Regions from separate parts of the Janthinobacterium sp. SUN128 genome, predicted to be linked through region 2. Evidence: predicted binding sites of a transcription regulator. Region 2 holds the regulator's gene; the other holds the start of a gene.
What was found. Region 2 encodes LexA, which represses DNA repair genes until DNA is damaged. Its sites were predicted from a motif close to ACTGTATNNNNATACAGT; they were not measured.
Positions count from the first base shown of each region.

Region 1 (7,110 bases), 1.0 Mb from region 2:
CAAGATAATGCCCATCCATCGCCTTGAGCTTTTCAATGCGGTCGGCCAGCAGCGGGTTGGCCTCCAGGTAGCGCGGTTGCGTGGCGATCATCCTGTCAACGAAACCGATGGCGCCTTCGACTCTGGCCAGCACGCCCTGGCCCGGCGCACTCATGACGCGGCTATGTTCGGCCATCAGGTCGCGCATCGGCATCATTGCGGCCCAGCCTGGCTGAGTGTTGTAACTGATGAAGACGACACCGCCGACTTTCAGCTTGCGCCGCAGGAAGTCGACGATCAGCGCGCGATTTTCCGCCGAGACCCAGCTCCAGATCCCGTGCAGGCAGATGAAGTCGAAATCGGGCAAGTCGTCGCGGCGACAAAACTGCGCGAACGATTCGTCCGTGAACTGCGCGCCGGCGCCAGCCGCGCTGGCCAACTCCTGGGCAAATGCAGCCTGGGATGGATTGAAATCATTGCCATGCCAGCGCGTGGCGGACGCCGCCGCATGGATGTTGGCGCTGATACCCTGGCCAAAGCCCAGCTCGCAAGCCGTGCCACTGGCAGGCAAGGCAAGGCCGGCGGCCAGCAGGGGCAGCCGCAGACGCAAAGGATTTAATTCTTCGTAATAGCCATAGGTATAGGCGATTTCGGCCATATAGCCGGCATTCCAGTTGCTCATCTTGCATCCTGTCACGATCAGTGGTGCTGCGCGCATCGCACAGCGTTCGAGCGCCAGCATACCCGATCACGCGGCGTCACCATCCTGGAAACAGACGGCGTTTGAAAGCCCAGTTCATGGCGGCACGGCGGGGGAAGCACGGGCATGGCCAGACCGGCAGGCCAGAGACACGGGAAAGCGGCTTTGCCGTCGCGCCCGCAGACCCCGTGGAATGCCCGCGCCTGCCTTATTCCTCGTCGGGATCCAGCCCCTTCAAGGCCACCTGCACGGCGCGCTGGGAAAAACCGCGCTGCATCAGGAAGCGCATCTGCTTGTTGCGCTGCTCGGCATCCTGCGCCACCTCGCCAAATTTGCGGCGCCACACTTCGCAGGCACGCGCAACCTCCCCTTCGGCCAGGCCCGCCTTGAGTTCCTGCAAGGCCTCGCCCCCGATGCCATGGCTTTGCAATTCCGCCATGATGCGGCTATTGCCAAAGCGGGCCGAGCGGCGGTGGATCAGCGACTCGGAAAAACGCTCCTGCGACAGCCAGTTGGCTTGCTCCAGGCTGTCGAGCAAGGCTTCCACATCATCGCCCTCCTGCGCATGGCGCTGCAGCTTGCGCCGCAATTCCATGCGGCTGTGTTCGCGCATCGACAAAAAACGTAGCGCCCTGCCCTTCAGGCTTAGTTGTACTGCGGCCATACACCCACCTTGTCTTTCATTCCACGATCACACCACCCAAACACAATCGCCGCCCGGCGCAACAACGCGGGACGGCGATCGTGGTCATACTATGCGGCGAGCCGCGCGTAGGTCGGATTAGGCCCCTTGGGCCGTAATCCGACAACATTGTTGACGTCTGTGGTGTTGTCGGATTACGCGCGGCTTTGCCGCGCTAATCCGACCTACTCTGCCTTGGCTTCTGCAGCCTTGGCAGCCTTGTCGGCGGCTTTATCCGCTTTTTCCGGCTTTTCAGCGGCCAGCGGCGGCAGTTCGCGCACGCCCAGCGAAGCGCGGACCTTGTTTTCGATTTCGCGGGCCAGCGCCGGACGCTCTTGCAGGAAGGCACGGGCGTTGTCCTTGCCCTGGCCGATGCGTTCGCCGTTGTAGCTGTACCACGAACCGGATTTTTCCACGATCTTGGCATCCGAGCCCAGGTCCAGGATTTCGCCTTCGCGCGAGGTGCCGGCGCCGTACAGGATGTCGAAGTGCGCTTCCTTGAACGGTGGCGCGATCTTGTTCTTGACGACCTTGACCTTGGTTTCGTTGCCGATCACTTCATCGCCGGACTTGATCGAGCCGGTGCGGCGGATATCCAGGCGCACGGAGGCGTAGAATTTCAGCGCATTGCCGCCGGTGGTCGTTTCCGGGCTGCCGAACATCACGCCGATCTTCATGCGGATCTGGTTGATGAAGATGACCAGGGTATTCGTGCGGTTGATGGAGCCGGTCAGCTTGCGCAGGGCTTGCGACATCAGGCGCGCTTGCAAGCCTGGCAGGGAATCGCCCATGTCGCCTTCGATCTCGGCGCGTGGCGTCAGAGCGGCCACGGAGTCGATGACGACGAGGTCGACGCTGCCCGAACGCACGAGGGCGTCGCAGATTTCCAGCGCCTGCTCGCCCGTATCCGGTTGCGAGATCAGCAATTCATGCAGGTTCACGCCCAGCTTTTGCGCGTAACCGACATCGAGCGCGTGCTCGGCATCGATAAAGGCGCAGGTGCCGCCCAGTTTTTGCATCTCAGCGATGGTTTGCAGGGTCAGGGTGGTTTTACCCGACGATTCCGGACCGTAGATTTCCACCACGCGGCCGCGCGGCAAACCGCCCACGCCCAGCGCGATATCGAGGCCGAGCGAACCGGTCGACACGACTTGCACTTCTTCGATCGCTGCGCTGGCATCCATGCGCATGACCGAACCTTTGCCAAACTGCTTCTCGATCTGCGCCAGTGCGGCGGCGAGCGCCTTGGCTTTTTCCGATGCGGGTACTACAGCTTTTTTATCGTCCATATGTTCTTTCAGCCGTTCTACAGTTGCGGATTCACGTGAATCCCGCAGCCTGCGATAGCGCCAGTGGGTTAAATTCTTTACACAGACAGTACTGTATAAAAAAACAGTGATCAATGCAAGCGGAACGTGGATTTGTTTTGAAACAGATCAATACAAGCCTGGTTTCTCACAAAAACTCGCCACCTTGCGGAAAATGAAACACAATACAAACTTCTACCGCCGCAAGCATAGGAAGTGCACCATGCGTATTTTACTTGCCGAAGATGACAGCGTGCTGGCCGATGGCCTGACCCGCTCGCTGCGCCAGTCCGGTTATGCGATCGACTACGTCAAGACGGGCCAGGAGGCCGATACGGCCCTGTCCACCCAGGAATTCGACTTGCTGATCCTCGACCTGGGCCTGCCCAAGATGTCCGGCCTGGAAGTGCTGCGCCGCCTGCGCGCGCGCGCCTCGCTGCTGCCGGTGCTGATCCTGACGGCCGCCGATTCCATCGAGCAGCGCGTGAATGGCCTCGACCTCGGTGCCGATGATTATATGGCCAAGCCGTTCGCCTTGTCGGAACTGGAGGCAAGAGTGCGCGCCCTGACGCGCCGCGGCGCCGGCGGCGGCGCCACCATCATCAAGCACGGCCCCCTCAGCTACGACCAGGTGGGGCGCAGCGCCTACATCAACGACCAGATGCTCGACCTGTCGGCGCGCGAACTGGGCTTGCTGGAAATCCTGCTGGGCCGCACCGGCCGCCTCGTCTCGAAAGAACAGCTGGTCGACCACCTGTGCGAATGGGGCGAAGAAGTGTCGAACAACGCCATCGAAGTGTATGTGCACCGCCTGCGCAAGAAGATCGAGGTGGGCGGCGTGCGCATCGCCACCGTGCGCGGCCTCGGCTATTGCCTGGAAAAATACTCGGAAGCGGCGCGCCTGAACGCCGAAGCGGGCGAATCGGCAAGCCCGGCCAGCGGACCCGCCAGCAAGTGAAGGTGCGCGAGGCGCCAGCGGACGAAGCGGACGACGACTGGTTCGAGCCGCCCACCACGGAGCAGGACGACACCATCGAGCATTCGCTGTTTGGCGAAATCCTCGACTGGATGCTGGCGCCCTTGCTGCTGCTGTGGCCGATGAGCATCGCCATCACCTATCTGGTGGCCAAGGGCATCGCCAATCAGCCGTTCGACCATGCGCTGGAAGACAGCGTGACCGTGCTCACGCAGCAGGTCAAGCAGGCCGACGGCGCGATGCTGCGCCGCGTGCCGGAAAAGAACAGTAACAACAAGGGCCGCGACTTCCTGCGCGGCGACGATATCGACACCCTGTATTACCTGGTGGTGGGTCCGCGCGGCGAATACCTCGACGGCGACCGCGATTTGCCGCCGCCGCAGGACCCCGACAAATACCGCAGCGGCATGGTGCTGTTTCGCAACGACACCATCCATGGCACGCCCGTACGCGTGGCGTTCAGCTATCTCGACATTCCGTCCAGCAACAACGACGAGCCGCAGCGCGCGCTGGTGCAGGTGGCGGAAACCCTGGAAAAACGCGCCCAGCTGGCCAATGAAATCATCAAGGGCGTGATCTTGCCGCAGTTCATCATCCTGCCCGTGATCCTGGCCCTGGTCTGGTTTGCCCTGGCGCGCGGCCTGTCGCCGCTGGCACAATTGCAGGAACGCATACGCGCCCGGCCGCCCGACGATTTATCGCCCATCGAATCGGGCCAGGTACCCGAGGAAATCACGCCGCTGGTCGGTTCGCTCAACGAGATGCTGGCGCGCCTGTCGTTGTCGATCGACATGCAGAAGCGCTTCATCGCCGATGCCGCGCACCAGATGAAAACGCCGCTGGCCGGCATGCGCATGCAATCCGAGCTGGCGCTGCGCCAGACCGACCACGACGAGATCCACCGCTCGCTGCTGCAACTGGCGAAAAGTTCGGAAGCGGCCACGCGCCTGGTCAACCAGCTGCTGGCCCTGGCGCGCGCGGAAAACCAGCCTCAGGCGGGCACGGCGTTCGAACCGATCGAGTTGAGCGAACTGGCGCGCGGCGTGGTGCAGGACTGGGTGCAAGCCTCGTTTGCCCAGCATATCGACCTGGGCTTCGAGCAGCCCGCCTATGCGATCATGATTTCCGGCAATGCCATGATGCTGCGCGAGCTGCTGAGCAACCTGATCGACAATGCCCTGCGCTACACGCCGGCCGGCGGCAGCGTCACGGTGCGCGTGCGCAGCACCCTGGAACTGGCCATCCTGGAAGTGGAAGATACGGGCCCCGGCATACCGCAAGCCGAGCGGGCCCACGTCTTTGAACGCTTTTACCGCATTCTCGGCAGCAATGTCGACGGTAGCGGCCTGGGCCTGGCCATCGTGCGCGAAATTGCCCAGCAGCATGGCGCCGAAGTCGATATTTTTAACAATCCGCGCGCGCACTCGCCGAAGCTGCCGGGCACCCTGCTGCGCCTGAGCATCGCCCTGTTGTTGCCGGACGCGCCAGAAGAGGATGAGGTCACGTATGGATAAGCCCAGCCTTCCCGCAGTGCCGTTGCGCACGCCCACCCCCGAACTGCAGTCGCGCCGCGATATCCACTGGCGCAAGACGCGGCGCCTGACGGCCGTCCTGCTGCTGGTCTGGTTGCTGACGGGCTTCCTGACCGTGTTTTATGCGCGCGAGCTGTTGCATTTAAATCTGTTTGGCTGGCCGCTGCCCTTCTATATGGCGGCCCAGGGTGCCTCGCTGGTGTACCTGGCCATCATCGCCTTGTATGCCTGGCGCATGCAGCGCCTCGACCGGGCTTTTCATGCAGAGGAGCACGCATGAGCGACCAGCGCAGCTTCTTTGCGCGCCTGTGCCGCTACTATTTGCTGTTTACGGCCGGTTTTGCCGCCTTCCTGCTGGCCCTGTCGGTGCTGGAACAGGAAGGCATGCCGCGCGCATGGATCGGTTACCTGTTCATGCTCGTCACCATCACCCTGTACGCCACCATCGGCGTCATCAGCCGCACCTCGAACGTCACCGAATACTATGTGGCGGGACGCAGGGTACCGGCCATGTTCAACGGCATGGCCACGGCCGCCGACTGGATTTCGGCGGCCAGCTTCATCAGCCTGGCCGGCGGCCTCTACCTGAACGGCTTTGACGGCTTGGCCTTCATCATGGGCTGGACGGGCGGCTATTGCCTGGTGGCGCTATTGATCGCCCCCTACCTGCGCAAGTTCAGCCAGTACACGATTCCCGATTTCCTCGCCGCCCGCTATGGCAGCGGTACCGACAAACGGGGCGCCAGCGTGCGCGTGGTGGCCGTGGCCGCCACCATCATCGTCTCGTTTACGTATGTGGTGGCGCAGATCTACGCTGTCGGCCTGATCGCCTCGCGCTTCACGGGGGTGGATTTTTCCGTCGGCATCTTCCTGGGCCTGGCCAGCATCCTCGTCTGCTCCTTTCTTGGCGGCATGCGCGCCATCACCTGGACGCAAGTGGCGCAATACATCATCATCCTCGTCGCCTTCCTGATTCCCGCCATGTGGCTGTCGGTCAAGCATGCGGACAATCCCGTGCCGCAGATCGCCTACGGCAAGGTGTTGCCGCAACTGAGCGCGCGCGAACACGTGCTGGAAACGGATCCGAAAGAAAACGAGGTGCGTGCCATCTTCCGCCAGCGCTCCATCAGCTACCAGGCGCGTATCGACGGCTTGCCCGCCTCCTGGGAACAAGGCCGTCTGACGGCCCAGCGCCAGCTCGACAGTTTGCGCCAGCGCAATGCCTCGCTGTTCGACATCCGCAACGCGGAGCGCTACCTGATCGCCTATCCGAAAAGTCCCGATGAAGCGCGCGCGCTGTGGCAGGCCGCGCAGGCGCACAACCAGAAGCGCGCCGAGCCGATCATTCCGCACGCACAGCCATTTCCCGCCGCCGACCGGGAGCAGTCCGACATCAAGCGCAACAATTTCCTGGCCCTCGTGTTTTGCATGATGCTGGGCACGGCCGCCCTGCCGCATATCCTCATGCGATCCTACACCACGCCGTCCGTGCACGAGACGCGCGTCTCCGTCTTCTGGACCCTGTTCTTCATCTTGTTGATCTACCTCACGATTCCCGCGCTGGCCGTGCTGGTCAAGTACGATATTTACTCGGCTCTCGTGGGCACGCAATACGCGAACCTGCCCACCTGGGTGTCGTACTGGGCCAACGTGGACAAGCTCAGTCCCCTGATCAGCATCGTCGACATCAACCGCGACGGCATCGTGCAACTGGCGGAAATATCCATCGATGCCGACGTGCTGGTGCTGGCCACGCCCGAGATCGCCGGCCTGCCTTACGTTATTTCCGGCCTGGTGGCGGCCGGCGGCCTGGCTGCCGCCCTGTCGACGGCCGATGGCTTGCTGCTGGCCATTTCGAATGCCCTGTCGCACGACATCTATTACAAGGTGGTCGATCCCAGCGCCTCGACGCAAAAGCGCGTGACGATTTCAAA
Region 1 is NZ_JAPWHY010000001.1:4,144,247-4,151,356, forward strand. It holds gene O3297_RS18735 (class I SAM-dependent methyltransferase) at 1-661, opposite strand, end outside; gene recX (recombination regulator RecX) at 888-1,343, opposite strand; gene recA (recombinase RecA) at 1,547-2,650, opposite strand; gene O3297_RS18750 (response regulator transcription factor) at 2,892-3,626, shown strand; gene O3297_RS18755 (sensor histidine kinase N-terminal domain-containing protein) at 3,629-5,158, shown strand; gene O3297_RS18760 (DUF4212 domain-containing protein) at 5,151-5,456, shown strand; gene O3297_RS18765 (sodium:solute symporter family protein) at 5,453-7,110, shown strand, end outside.
Region 1: the regulator LexA is predicted to act here: its motif matches at 2,741-2,758, upstream of recA (recombinase RecA).

Region 2 (7,110 bases):
CAGCCACAGCGGTTGCCGTAGCACGACGTGCCAGGCGTTGCGGGATCAGGAAGTTACGTGCGTAACCGTCTTTGACTTTGACGACTTCGCCGAGGTTACCGACGTTAACAACTTTTTCTAACAGAATGATTTGCATAGTTCTTCTCCAGGAATATCTGACCGATTAAGCGTGGTGCAGATCGGTGTATGGCAGCAGCGCGAGGAAGCGAGCGCGCTTGATTGCGGTGTCAACTTGGCGCTGGTAGTGCGCTTTGGTACCGGTCAGGCGTGCTGGCATGATCTTGCCGTTTTCTTGGACGAAGTCTTTCAGCGTGTCGACGTCTTTGTAGTCGACTTGCTCAACGTGAGCTGCGGTGAAGCGGCAGAACTTCTTGCGTTTGAACAACGGGTTTTGCTGTTTGCGTTTTTCTTTAAGCTTGAGCTTATTTTTGTCGAACTTTTTACCGAATGCCATGTCAGGCTCCTGTATCTAAAATGCGCTAGTCAGAATTGACTGCACTAAAATCAATGATGTGAAACACCAAACTCTTGCTGTTGCGGCTCTTCCTGGCCAGGAAACCCGTGAACTGATACACCCCGCCCAAGCTTGCCTGACTGAACCTGCCTGAAATTTCGCCAGCGGCTAGCGCGGCAACATCAAACTCGGTCAAACGGGCAATCCCTGCTTCCATCTGCTGCGAACTGTGTTGCAATACTGCATTCACAATCGGCAGCCCTGCCGGGGTATAGCGCAATATTTCGCGCTCGGCAATGATGGCGGTTACTTGTAGCTGGTTCAGCGCACGATCCTGGTCAAGAATTAAGCTGCTGCTGCGGCTGGAGCGGCTGCTGGTGCTTCGGTGCGGTGGCTTTTGGCCGCGTCTTCGCGTTGTACCGATTTCATCATCGGCGAAGGAGCTGTTTCAGCTTTCTTCATTTTAACGGTCAGGTGACGCAACACGGCATCATTGAATTTGAATGCTGTTTCCAACTCGACCAGGGTCTCGTTGTCGCATTCGATGTTCAGGCAGATGTAGTGTGCTTTAGGCAGCTTTTGGATCGAGTAAGCCATTTGACGGCGGCCCCAATCTTCCACGCGGTGAACCGAACCGCCGCGGGTGGTTACGCTGGCTTTGTAGCGTTCGATCATCGCGGGCACTTGCTCGCTTTGGTCCGGATGGACGATAAAGACTATTTCATAATGACGCATGCAAACTCCTTCAGGTCGGATTGATAATCGCCCACCCCGGCGTCAAGACGGGTGTGGGAAGGTCAGCCGAAGATTATAACCGCCTTTTGCAAACGTTTCAATCATTCCTTCCACCAGCCCCCGAAAAGCCCGCGCGCCACCGTGCTTTCCGCCCCTGGACAAGTATTTATTGCGAAATTCGCCTAAAACACGGAAATCCCCTTGCATAGTGGGCGATACTGTACAAAAATACAGACTGTTCATATAGACAGCATTTTAGTATGCACCCACCGCTCATGATCAAGCTGACAGCACGACAAGAACAAATCCTGAACCTGATCAAGGACGCGATTGAAAACACGGGCTTTCCTCCCACCCGTGCCGAAATCGCCAATGAACTGGGTTTCAAATCGGCCAACGCGGCCGAAGAGCATTTGCAGGCCCTGGCCCGCAAGGGCGCGATCGAGATTTCTCCCGGCACCTCGCGCGGCATCCGCCTGATCGGCGCGGCCGCTGAAGCCCTGCCATCGAAAGTGCCGGCAGCGCTGCTGATGTCGCTGCCCCTGATCGGCCGGGTGGCGGCAGGCTCGCCCATTCTGGCACAGGAAAACCTGGAAGCGAGCTACAACGTGGACCCCGCCCTGTTTTCGGCCAAGCCCGACTTCCTGCTGAAGGTGCGCGGCTGGTCCATGCGCGACGCCGGCATCATGGATGGCGATTTACTGGCCGTCAAGAAGGTCGATAGCGCCAAGAATGGCCAGATCGTTGTCGCCCGCATCGGCGACGAAGTCACCGTCAAGCGCTACAAGAAAACCGGTTCCGTCATCGAATTGCTGCCGGAAAACCCCGACTTCAAGGTCATTACCGTATCGCCGGAAGATGAATTCGCCCTGGAAGGTTTGGCGGTAGGCTTGATGCGCAGCTGGCATTGAACCTCCGCATGTAAAAAGGGCCGCAACAGCATGACTGTTGCGGCCCTTTTTTATTGCCCAGGCGTTTTATGCGTCCAGGGCGCTACGGAAATCCTCGAGCAAGTCCGCCTCATCCTCGATACCGACGGAGACGCGGATCAGGGATTCGGCGATGCCCATGCTGGCGCGGCGCTCGGCGCCCATCTCGTAAAAGATCGTATGGGCGACGGGAATGACCAGGGTGCGCGTGTCGCCGAGATTGCTCGCTGGAATGGCAAGATTGAGACGATTGAGGAAATCGAAGCAATCGATGCCATCCTTCAGCTCAAAGCTGAACAGCGAGCCATAGCTGCGGAACAAATCCGTCGCCAGCGCGTGCTGCGGATGCGAGGCCAAGCCCGGGTAATGCACGGCCGCTACCCGCGGGTCGGCGGCCAGCATGGTGGCCAGCGCCAGGGCGTTCGAGCAGGTGCGGTCCATGCGCAAGGCCATGGTTTCCGCGCCGACGGCGATATGGTGCGCCGCCTCCGGGCCCAGGGAGGCGCCGAAATCGCGCAAGGCCTTGGCGCGGATTTGCGCGATGCCCCACTGCGCCGGCGCCGCCTTCTTGTAATTGTCGAAAATGTTCGGATACTGCGTCCAGTCGAACACACCCGTGTCCGTCAAGCTGCCGCCCAGGGCATTGCCGTGGCCGCCGATGGATTTTGTCAGCGCATTGACCACCAGGCCCGCGCCCACGGCTTTCGGGCGGAACAGGTAGGGTGTCGTCATCGTGTTGTCGACGATGTACAAAATGCCGCGTTCCTTGCACAATGCGCCGATCTTTGCCAGGTCGGCGATCTGCGTGCGCGGATTGGCGATGGTTTCGACAAACACGATGCGCGTTTGCGGCGTGATGGCGGCGGCCACATTGGCCACGTCCGTGGCGTCGACGAACGACACGGCAATGCCCTGCCCCGTCACCGTTTGCCACAGGCTGTTGGTGTTGCCAAACAAAAAAGCCGACGACACGACATGGTCGCTGGCGCGCAAGAGCGCCTGCACCACGGCGCCGATGGCGCCCATGCCGGTGGCGAAGCACAGCGTGGCGACGCCATCTTCCATCTTGTTGACCTTGTCTTCCAGCGCGGAGACGGTCGGATTGCCCTGGCGGCCGTAGCGGAAGCCGGGCTCCTTGCCCTGGAATACGGAAGCGAGCTGGCGCGCATCGCCGTAGCCGAAGGCAACGGAAGTATGCACGGGCTTGTGCAGGGAACCGTGCTCGATGCCCTTGCGGCGGTCGTTATGCAGGATGGTGGTGGTAAAGCCGTAGTTTTTTTTATCGTTCATGATCGCGGAGCAAAAAAAGCCCGGCGCTAGCCGGGCAAGATAATTACGCTTCTGTTGTCGCCAGGTTCAGGTTCAGCTGGGAACGCGGCGTATCTTCGGGCGCTGCCGCCTTCGGATGGTGGCGCGCATATTCCAGGCGGTCCAGGTATTCCTGCGACACGTCGCCCGTCACGTACACGCCATCGAAGCACGACGCTTCGAAGTTGGTCAGGGCCGGGTTGACGTCGGCGATGGCCTGCTTGAGCGCGCCGATATCCTGGTACACCAGGTAGTCGGCCGTGATTTCGCGGCACACTTCTTCCGTCGTGCGGCCATAGGCGATCAGTTCGTCGCGCGTCGGCATGTCGATGCCGTACACGTTCGGGTAGATCACCGGCGGCGCAGCCGAGGCGAAGATGACTTTCGTCGCGCCCGCTTCACGCGCCATCTGCACGATTTCACGGCTGGTGGTGCCGCGCACGATGGAATCGTCGACCAGCAGCACGACCTTGTCCTTGAATTCGGACGGGATCGCGTTGAGCTTCTGGCGCACGGATTTCTTGCGCGCCGCCTGGCCCGGCATGATGAAGGTACGGCCGATATAGCGGTTCTTGATGAAGCCTTCGCGGTACTCGATGTTCAGCGCCATGGCCAGCTGGATGGCGGCCGGACGCGAGGAATCGGGAATCGGCATGACCACGTCGATATGCACGCCTGGCAATTCGGCGCGGATCTTCTCGGCCAGATACTCGCCCATTTTCAGGCGCGTGGCGTACACGGAGGCACCGTCGATGACGGAGTCGGGACGGGCCAGGTAGACGAATTCGAACACGCACGGGTTCAGGCTGGCATTGTCGGCGCATTGGGCGCTGTGCAATTGCTTGTCAGCATCGATGAAGACGGCTTCGCCGGGGCCGATGTCGCGCACGAAGCGGAAGCCCATGCCTTCCAGGGCCACGGATTCGGAAGCGATCAGGTATTCCGGACCTTGCTCCGTTTCATTGATGCCCAGGCACAGCGGGCGGATGCCGTGCGGATCGCGGAAGGCCAGCAAGCCCACGCCGGCGATTTGCGCCACGGCGGCGTAACCACCCTTGACGCGGCGGTTCAGCACGGTAACGGCCTTGAAGATGGCTTCCGGGTCCAGGTTCAGGCCCGTCGTCGCTTCCTGGATTTCATGCGCCAGCACGTTGAGCAACACTTCCGAATCGGAATCGGTATTGATGTGGCGGCGGTCGTTCTTGAACATTTCCAGCTTCAACTGTTCCCAGTTGGTCAGGTTGCCATTGTGCGCCAGGGTGATGCCGAACGGCGCATTCACATAGAACGGTTGTGCTTCCTCTTCGCTCGACGAACCGGCCGTCGGGTAGCGGCAATGGCCGATGCCCGTCGTGCCTTGCAGCGAACGCATGTTGCGCGTACGGAAGACGTCACGCACGAGGCCATTGGCTTTGTGCATGGAAAACATACTGCTGTGATTGGTCGCAATCCCTGCCGCGTCCTGACCGCGATGTTGCAGGAGCAACAATGCATCATAGAGCAATTGATTGACAGGTTGATGGGAAACGACGCCGACGATGCCACACATGGTGTGCTCCTAAACTGTGCTACTGATTTTAAAAAAAATTCAAAATTTCACATGCTGCGCGTAAGCGGCAGGCAGATAAGGCTTGATGGCGCGCGCGCCCTGCTCCGCGAGCGGGCTGAGCTGCGCGTTTTTCCAGAATGGCTGCTGCGGTATGGAAGTCATGCCACACAAGATGACGGCGGTCAGCACGATCACAAGGCCCCGCGCCACGCCGAACAGGCTGCCCAGGGTGCGGTCGGCCAGGCTCAGGCCCGTCACCTTGACGAGCGCGTCGACCGTCATGGACAGCAATCCCATCAAAATGCGTACGCCGATGAACAGCACCACGAAAGCCAGCAACAAACGGACGGCTTCGCCCGGCACGGCTTCCGGCAGGAATTTCGCCAGCGTGGCGCCATAGGCGTTGGCAATGACGAAAGCCACGATCCAGCTGACCAATGACAGTATTTCCTTGACCAGGCCACGCATCATGCTGATCAGCACGGACGTCACCAGCACGAACAGCACCAGGTAATCGAAGATCGTCACGCGCGCTCAGCCTTGCAACATCACGCCGGTACCAGGCTGCCGCCCAGGCCCAGCTTTTGCAGCTTGGCGCGGGTCTTTTCGGCGTCTTCGCGGCTGCCGAACGGGCCCACGCGCACGCGGATGCGCTCGCCCGCCGGGCTGGAGACTCTCTGCGTGTACGACTTGATGCCCGCTTCGCGCAGCTTGTCCTGCAATTCGTCGACCTTGTCCTGCGTCGCCAAGGCCGCCACCTGCACCACGAACTTGCCGCTGCCGGCGTCGTGCACCTTGTCTTGTACTTTCTCTTGCGGCTTGCCTTCCAGGATAGCCAGCGCGCGCGCGGCATCGTCGGCCGATTGCGCCGGCTTGGCAGGCTTAGTCTCGGGCTTCGCTTCCGGTTTTACCTCATGCTTGGGCTCGGGCTTGGGCTCGTGTTTCGGCTCAGGCTTGGGTTCGTGCTTCGTTTCCGGCTTCGGCTCCACCTTGACCGGCTTGGGCTCAGGCTTGGGCTCGGGTTTCGGTTCCACATAGGTCGGCTTGACCGGTGCAGGCTGGGCGGCGGCCAGCACGGGTGCCGGTGTGGGCGTAGGCTTGGCGGCAGGCGGCAGCGGCGCATCGACGATTTCCTCGGACTGGTCCAGGCCATTCGCTGCGGCCTGGGCCGGAACGGCCGGCACGGGCGCCGGTGCAGGTGCGGCGGCCTTTTCCTTCGACGGAATGTCGATGGCGATATCGTTGAAGGGCGCCTTCGGCTCGGAATCGAGCAGCATCGGCAAGCCGACAGCTACGCCCAAGGCCAGGGCAATCGCCCCGACCAAGCGGCGGCGTGCGCGCTTCTTTTCAGGCAAGACCGGATCCGGCGCCTCCTTGCCGCCACGGCGCGATCCGCCGCCACCGGAGGTGTTGGCTGCGCGCTTGCGGGTCGGCGACTGTGCTTCGCCAGGGACATAAAAGCCGCTGTCTTCGCCAGAGGATTCTTGCTTGTTTTTAAACAGTTTCGAGAACAAGCCCATGCGTGATTTTCAGTCGAGTGCGTTTCAGTGAAGTGAGGATTTTCGGGCCTTCATCACGCCGGCAACGGTGAGGAAAGAACCAAAGACCACAATTCTATCATTCTCACCGGCCCGGCTCATTGCATTTGCAAAAGCTTGTGCCGGATCATCGAAAATAGACACAGTATGTTCGCTACTGTCGGGCTTGTCTTCGAGCATGATCTGCACCTTGGCGGCCAGTTCGGAGGCTGTGGCCGCGCGCGGTGAAGGCAGGCCCGTCAGGCACCAGTGGTCGACGTGCTCGCTCATCGCAGCCAATACGCCATCGATATCCTTGTCCAGCATGGAGCCGAACACGGCATACGTGTACGGGTGGAAACCCATATTGCCCAGGTTCTGGTTCAGCGCCGACGCTGCATGGGGGTTGTGCGCCACGTCGAGGATCACGCTGGGGCGGCCAGGCAAGACCTGGAAGCGGCCCGGCAGTTCCACCGTCACGAGGCCCGTGCGCACTTCCTGCGCGCCCACGGGCAGTTTCAGCTTCAGCACTTCCAGCGCGGCCAGCACAGCCGTCGCATTGAGGATCTGGTTGGCGCCGCGCAAGCTCGGGTAAGCGAGCGAATTGCGGCGCTGCTC
Region 2 is NZ_JAPWHY010000001.1:3,143,334-3,150,443, forward strand. It holds gene rplI (50S ribosomal protein L9) at 1-136, opposite strand, end outside; gene rpsR (30S ribosomal protein S18) at 164-454, opposite strand; gene priB (primosomal replication protein N) at 480-779, opposite strand; gene rpsF (30S ribosomal protein S6) at 800-1,189, opposite strand; gene lexA (transcriptional repressor LexA) at 1,465-2,100, shown strand; gene O3297_RS14240 (cystathionine gamma-synthase family protein) at 2,167-3,408, opposite strand; gene purF (amidophosphoribosyltransferase) at 3,452-4,975, opposite strand; gene O3297_RS14250 (CvpA family protein) at 5,015-5,503, opposite strand; gene O3297_RS14255 (SPOR domain-containing protein) at 5,524-6,495, opposite strand; gene folC (bifunctional tetrahydrofolate synthase/dihydrofolate synthase) at 6,520-7,110, opposite strand, start outside.